DNA from 2 places in the Azospirillum sp. HJ39 genome. Region 2 is predicted to be linked to the other one. Evidence: riboswitches for the same ligand, from Rfam matches in the RefSeq annotation. Region 2 holds a riboswitch; the other holds the start of a gene.
The links. Region 2 has a riboswitch for thiamine pyrophosphate ahead of ABMY26_RS28120 (ABC transporter substrate-binding protein). Riboswitches for the same ligand answer to the same signal wherever they lie in the genome.

Region 1: another riboswitch for thiamine pyrophosphate. It lies ahead of ABMY26_RS20900 (ABC transporter ATP-binding protein); the one in region 2 lies ahead of ABMY26_RS28120 (ABC transporter substrate-binding protein).

The regions. Positions count from the first base shown of each region.
Region 1 covers NZ_CP167911.1:1,621,081-1,624,534, forward strand. Annotated here, with positions in the region: gene ABMY26_RS20895 (acetoin utilization protein AcuC) at 98-1,270, opposite strand; TPP riboswitch at 1,350-1,456, shown strand; gene ABMY26_RS20900 (ABC transporter ATP-binding protein) at 1,501-2,232, shown strand; gene ABMY26_RS20905 (ABC transporter permease) at 2,229-2,996, shown strand; gene ABMY26_RS20910 (ABC transporter substrate-binding protein) at 3,038-3,454, shown strand, end outside.
Region 2 covers NZ_CP167912.1:99,291-102,744, reverse strand. Annotated here, with positions in the region: gene ABMY26_RS28135 (ABC transporter permease) at 1-287, opposite strand, end outside; gene ABMY26_RS28130 (ferredoxin) at 472-804, shown strand; gene ABMY26_RS28125 (DMT family transporter) at 932-1,846, shown strand; TPP riboswitch at 1,880-1,993, shown strand; gene ABMY26_RS28120 (ABC transporter substrate-binding protein) at 2,051-3,190, shown strand; gene ABMY26_RS28115 (branched-chain amino acid ABC transporter permease) at 3,194-3,454, shown strand, end outside.

The DNA.
Region 1 (3,454 bases), on a different replicon from region 2:
AGAATCAACAAACAATCCGCATCCGTCAACGAATCGTCACGGTTCGGTCCGATTTCATCCTGCCCGACCAGGCCACGGCGCGGGTGGCCGCAAGGTCTCAGGACAGCGCCATCTCCGCCACCCGTTTGACCGCGTCGCGCACCGGCCCCGGCCGCGGAACGTCGGCGATGGTGGTGAACCAATGGGCGGGCGGATTGCGGCCGGCGGCGCGGCTCCAGGTCAATGACCGCAGCACCGCCTCCGCCTCCGGCGTGGGCGGCTGCGCCGGGTCGATGCCGTTCATCACCGCCCAGATCCCGGCCCAGCAGCGCCCGACCGACCAAGGATTGTAGCCGCCGCCGCCGACCGCCAGCACCCGCGGCGCCAGCGGCAGCAGAGCCGCCACCGCATTCCACAGCGCGCGGTTGGATAGCTCCAGCCGGCTCAGCGGATCCTCGGCCAGCGCATCGGCCCCGGTCTGGATCACCATCGCCTGCGGACGGAAGGCACGGGCCAGCGGCAGCACCGCCGCCTCCATCACATGCTCCATCTCGCTGTCGTTGAAGCCGGGCGGCACCGGCAGGTTGCGGGCCATCCCGCCGGCCCGGTCCTCGGCCCTGCCGGTGTAGGGCCAACGCCCATCCTCGTGGACCGAGACGGTCAGCACCCGGTCGTCGTCGGCGAACGCCTCCTCCACCCCATCGCCATGGTGGGCGTCGAGATCGACATACAGCACCCGCTCCAGCCCATGGTCGAGCAGTTCCAGGATGCCGAGCACCGGCGCGTTGAAGTAGCAGAATCCGCTGGCCCGGTCGCGGCGCGCATGATGGGTGCCGGCGGCCGGGGCATAGACCAGACCGGCTGGCCGATCCCCCAGCAGCCGCGCCGCCTGGAGGGCCGAGCCGCTGCTGTGGGCCGGCCGCCGGTACATCTCGGCGAAGACCGGGTTCTCCAGCTTGCCGAGATTGTGGCGGGCCGCCGTCGCCTCGTCCACCCGCTGCTCCGCCTCCGCCCGCTTCAGCGCCGCGATGTAGTCGAGGGTATGGAAGCGCGCCAGTTCGCGTTCGCTGGCGACATGGGTGTCGAGATAGACCTGATCCGGCAGCCATCCCATGGCGCGGCTGAGGTCGATGGCGGTCGAGACGCGCGGGATCGCCAGCGGGTGCTTCGGCCCATAGGTCGAGCCGCGGTAGATCTCGCCACCGATGAACAGCGGGGTGCGGAACGGCGTGGTCAGGGGAGGAACTCCGTCATGTCCCCCGGAAACTAGGCGGCGTTGCCGCCCGGTCAAGCGCCGATGGTGCTTCCGCAGGATGGGAGGCGGTGCCGGCGATGCTTGCGGTCACGGATCGTCCGCGCCTATAGTCGCCGCCTTCACTGGGGGGAGCCGATGGGCGGCTGAGAGGTCCCGTTGCGGGACGACCCCTGGAACCTGATCCGGTTCATGCCGGCGTAGGGATCAGTGATGCCAGATAAGACGCATCCCCGGACCTGTCCCTCCTCCCCGCGCTCATGTCCGCGATGACCCCCCTGTCGGTCACCATTGCAGGGGCGCGGCTGACCTATGGCGGCACGCTTCTGTTCTCCGACCTGACCCTGGACCTGCCGGCGGGGAAGACCACCTGCCTGCTGGGCCCGAGCGGTGTCGGCAAGACCACGCTGCTGCGCATCCTCGCCGGGCTGGCAGAGCCGGAGCCGCCCACCGCCGTCGTCACCGGCGACCGCCGGCCGCTGGCCGGCCGCATCGCCTACATGGCGCAGCAGGATCTGCTGCTGCCCTGGCTGACCGTCCTCGACAATGTGCTGCTGGGCGACCGGCTGCGCCACCGCCGGCCCGATGCCGCGCGGGTGGAGCGCGCCCGCGCCCTGCTGGAGCGCGTCGGGCTGGCGGGCCGCGAGCGCGACCGCCCCGCCGCCCTGTCCGGCGGCCAGCGGCAGCGCGTGGCGCTCGCCCGCACGCTGATGGAGGACAAGCCGCTGGTCCTGATGGACGAGCCCTTCTCGGCGCTCGACGCCATCACCCGCCTGCGTCTCCAGGAGACGGCGGCGGAGACGCTGGCCGGCCGCACCGTGCTGATGGTCACCCACGACCCGCTGGAGGCGCTGCGGCTCGGCGACCGCCTGCATGTGATGACCGGCCGTCCCGCCACCATGGGGCCGGCGCTGGAGCCCGCCGGCGCGGTCCCGCGCCGCGTCGACGATCCCGCCCTGCTGGCGCTCCAGGCCGAGCTGCTGCGGAGGCTGGCGGAATGAGGGCGCTGCTGCGCGCCGCGGTCACCCTTGCCGTGCTGGCCGCCGGCTGGCAGGCGCTGGTCTGGGCCACCGGCCTGCCGCGCTACCTGCTGCCCGGCCCGCTGGCGGTGGCCGACGCCATGCGGCGGCAGGCGCCGCTGCTGCTGAGCCATGGGCTGACCACGCTGGCGGAGATCCTGGTCGGGCTGGTCGCCGGCGTGGCCCTGGGCACGGTCAGCGCGCTGCTGCTGGCGCGCTTCCGCACCGCCCGGCGCTGGCTGATGCCGCTGCTGCTGGTCAGCCAGGCGATCCCGGTCTTCGCGCTGGCGCCGCTGCTGGTGCTGTGGCTGGGCTACGGCATGGCGTCCAAGATCGCCATGGCGGTGCTGGTCATCTATTTCCCGGTGACGACGGCGCTGTTCGACGGGCTGCGCCGCACCGATCCGGGCTGGCTCGACCTTGCCCGTACCATGGGCGCCTCGCCCGCCGCCATCCTGTGGACCATCCGCCTGCCGGCCGCCCTGCCCGCCTTCTGGTCCGGCGTGCGGGTGGCCGCCGCCGTGGCCCCCATCGGGGCGGTGATCGGCGAATGGGTCGGCTCCTCCTCCGGCCTCGGCTACCTGATGCTGCATGCCAACGCCCGCATGCAGATCGACCTTCTGTTTGCCGCCGTGCTGGTGCTGGGGCTGTTCGCGGTGACGCTCTATGCCGCCGTCGACGCGCTCGCCCGGCGCGCGCTGCCCTGGCAATCCGATACCCAGCCGGCGGATGACGCCGATCCATGACGCCGATCCATGACCCACCCCCCGAAGGGAAGAGACGCCCGATGAAGCACCTGTTCGCCGCTGCCCTGATGGCCGCCAGCCTGATGACCGCCAGCCTGATGACCGCGCTGCCGGCGCTGGCCCAGGACAAGCTGTCCGTGATGCTCGACTGGTTCGTCAACCCGGACCATGCCCCGCTGGTCGTCGCCCAGGAGAAGGGCTTCTTCAAGGATGCCGGGCTCGACGTGACGCTGACCGCGCCGGCCGATCCCAACGACCCGCCCAAGCTGGTCGCCGCCGGCAAGACCGACCTCGCCGTGTCCTACCAGCCGCAGCTGATCCTGCATGTGGCAGAGGGGCTGCCGCTGGTCCGCGTCGGCACACTGGTTTCCACGCCGCTGAACTCGGTCGTCGTGCTGCGCGACGGGCCGGTGAAAACGCTGAAGGACCTGAAGGGCCGCAAGATCGGCTTCTCCATC
Region 2 (3,454 bases):
CCCTCGCCGCCGATGTTGAAAAGCCCGCAATGGAAGGCGATGGCGACCGCCAGCCCGGTGAAGATGTAGTCGGTGGCGTAATAGAGGGTGTAGCCGATGGCCTCCGGGTAGCCCACCGCCTCCGTCAGCATCAGCGACAGCACGTCGACCGGATTCTCGCCGATGACCAGGATCACCAGCCCCGACAGCACGAAGGCCGCGACGAGGTTGAGGACCGGCAACAGCGCATACCCGACCCAGCCCGGCACGGCGCCCGGCTGTCCCTTGACCGACCCGCTCAGAACCACCGGCGTCTCCTGATCAACCCATGCCTGGAGTCTTAACCGGCAACCCCTGCGCTGACCAAGCATTTCGTCGGAAGGCGGATCGAGGCGGATCCCGAACTTAGAAGCGTTACAAAAATCTTGCCGCGGCGCAGCAATCTGGCATGATCCTTATCCATACAAACTGTATGGCTATGGAGCACGCCCGATGCCGCTCGACATTCCGCAGACCTTCCGCCACCACGTCTTCTGCTGCGCCCAGCAGCGCCCGCCCGGCCATCCCCGCGGCAGCTGCGCCGCCAAGGGCGCGCATCCGCTGTGGCAGCGGCTGGACCAGAAAATCCAGGGCAAGGGGCTGGCCGACATCGGCATGGCGATGACCGGATGCCTCGGCTTCTGTTCCGCCGGGCCGCTGATGGTGGTCTATCCGGAGGGCATCTGGTATCGCCCTGAGACGCCCGAAGACATCGACGAGATCGTGGACTCGCATCTGGTCAACGACGCGCCGGTGGAACGGCTGGTGATGGTGCTGACCCGGTGATCGGCTGAGCGGCCGGCCGGGCGGCGGAAGCGCTGCGCCGGTCTGACCTGCGGTTGTGGCATTGGGACGCGGCAAGGATTGCCCATAATGTGGGCAACCTCCGCCATTGCCGTCCCGATTCCCTGCCATGACCGACGCCGAGACCGCCGATCTGCTGCCAGCCGAGACCGATTCGGTTCCCTACGCCGTCGGCTGCTTCCTGATCGCCATCCTGCTGTTCGCGGCGATGGATACGCTTATCAAGGTCCTGACGGCCGATTACCCGGTGCCGCAATTGATGTTCGTGCGCTCGCTGGTCGCCTTCCTGCTGGTGGGTGGCTATACGCTGGTGCGCGGCGGCGGGATCGCGGCGATGCGGACGCGGCGGCCCTGGGGCCATGTCTGGCGCTCCTTCGCCGGCCTGATCTCGATGGGCTGTTTCTTCTATGCCTTCAGGGAACTGCCGCTCGCCGACGTCTATGTGCTGAGCTTCGCCGGTCCGCTGTTCATCACCGCGCTGTCGGCCCCGCTGCTGGGCGAGCCGGTGGGCTGGCGCCGCTGGGCCGCCGTGGTCGTGGGATTCGGCGGTGTGGTGGTGATGGCGCAGCCGTCGGCCGGGGCGCCGCTGGTGCCGGTGCTGGTCGGTCTGGCCGCCGCGCTGTTCTATGCCCTGGCGGCGCTGGCGGTGCGTGGCCTGTCGCGGACCGAGACCAGCGCATCGATCGTGCTTTATCTCCTGTTGACGACGACGGTGGTGAGCGGCGCGCTCGCGGTCCCGGTCTGGACGGCGCCGACCGCCCTCGGATTGGGGCTGATGTCGCTGGTGGGGATGCTCGGCGCCGGGGCGCAGGTGCTGCTGACCCAGGCCTTCCGCCGGGCGCCGCCGGCGGTGGTGGCGCCGTTCGAATATACCGGCATGGTGTGGGCCAGCCTGTTCGGCTGGCTGGTGTTCGGCGACCTGCCGACGGTGCCGGTGCTGGCCGGTGCCATGGTCATCATCGGCAGCGGTCTCTATATCCTGCATCGTGAAACGATGATGGCACGCCGCCGGCTGGGTTCTTGACAATAGGCGCTTGGCGGCGACACTCTCGCCGTTCGTTCACGGCTGGGGTGCCTGTGCCGACGCATGCTGTGCGGACGCATGGGCTGAGACACACCCATCGAACCTGATCCGGGTCATGCCGGCGAAGGGAGCCGACCGGATCCGCAAGGCGGCTCCGTTCCTCCGCGTCGCCACGCTGCCGGCGCGCGTAGGGAGTTACAGGTCATGCGGCGCACGCTTTCCCTTCTGATCGGCCTGCTGGCGGCCACGTCGGCGCTGCCATACACCGGCGCCCGGGCCGACGATGCCCTGTCCTTTCCGGTGCTGGTGCCGCTGACCGGCTTCCTGTCGCTGGAGGGCACCAGCCAGCGCAACGGCGCGGTGCTGGCGCTGAAGCAGACCCCGGCCGGCATCGCCATCGCATCCGAAGTGGTCGACACCGGCACCTCGCCGGAAGCGGCGGTGACTGCGCTGGAGCGCGCTGCCGGCGGCGGCACGGTGGGCGCGGTCGCCGCCAGCATGCTCGGCACCCAGATGCTGGCGATGCTGCCGCTGGCGCAGGAGCTGAAGCTGCCCCTTGTCACCGTCTCCGGCACCGCGTCGATCACCGAGCAGGGCAACCCCTGGGTCTTCCGCTTCTTCCCCGGCGACGCGGTGACCAAATCCGCCCATGCCCGCTATGTGGTGGAGGAGCTGGGCAAGCGGCGGCCCGCCGTCATCTACCAGACCACCGCCTACGGCCAGAGCGGCAAGACGCATCTCGACGCCGCCTTCAAGGCGCTGGGCGTCGCGCCGGTGTTCGAGGAGGGGGTGGACCCCGCCGCCAAGGATCTGCTGCCGGTTCTGACCAAGGCGCTGGCCGCCAAGCCCGACGTGCTGGTGCTGCACCTGCATTCCGGCCCGACCGCGCTGCTGCTGAAGCAGGCCGCGTCCAGCGGCGTGACGGTGCCGATCGTCGCCGGCTCCGCCATGCACCAGCCGAGCACCGCGGCCCTGCTGGAGCCGGCGGAGTTGAAGGGCGTCTGCGCCGAGACGGCGGCCTCGCCGGTTTCCGGCGGCTCGCCGGAGGTCGAGGCCTTCACCGACGCCTACCGCGCCGCCTTCGGCAAGGAGCCGGACGCCTTCGCGCTCGGCCAGTATGATGGCATGACCATGGTGCTGGAGGCGGTGAAGGCCGGCGCCCGCAGCCCGGACGCCATCCGCAAGGCGCTGGCGGCCGGAAGCTTCAAGGGCCTCGCCATGACCTACCGGTCGGACGGCAAGGGCAACATGGCCCATTCCGCCGTCATCGTCTGTTATGACGGGACCAGCCGTGTGCCGGCGCTGGTCAAGCGTTACGACGACCCGACGCTTGCGGCGAAGTGACGGATGGCGGCGCTTCAACTGCTGGTCAACGGCGTGGCGCTGGGGGCGGCCTACGCCCTGGTGGCGCTCGGATTCGTGCTGGTGCTGAACGCCACCTCGGCGGTGAATTTCGCCCAGGGCGACCTCGTGATGGCCGGCGGGCTGCTGGCGGTGGCGCTGGCGCCGCTCATTCCTCTTCCGGGCATCGTGCTGCTGCCGGCGGTGCTGGTCCTGATGGCCGGGCTCGGGCTGCTGCTGGCGCTGGCGGCCTATCTGCCGCTGCGG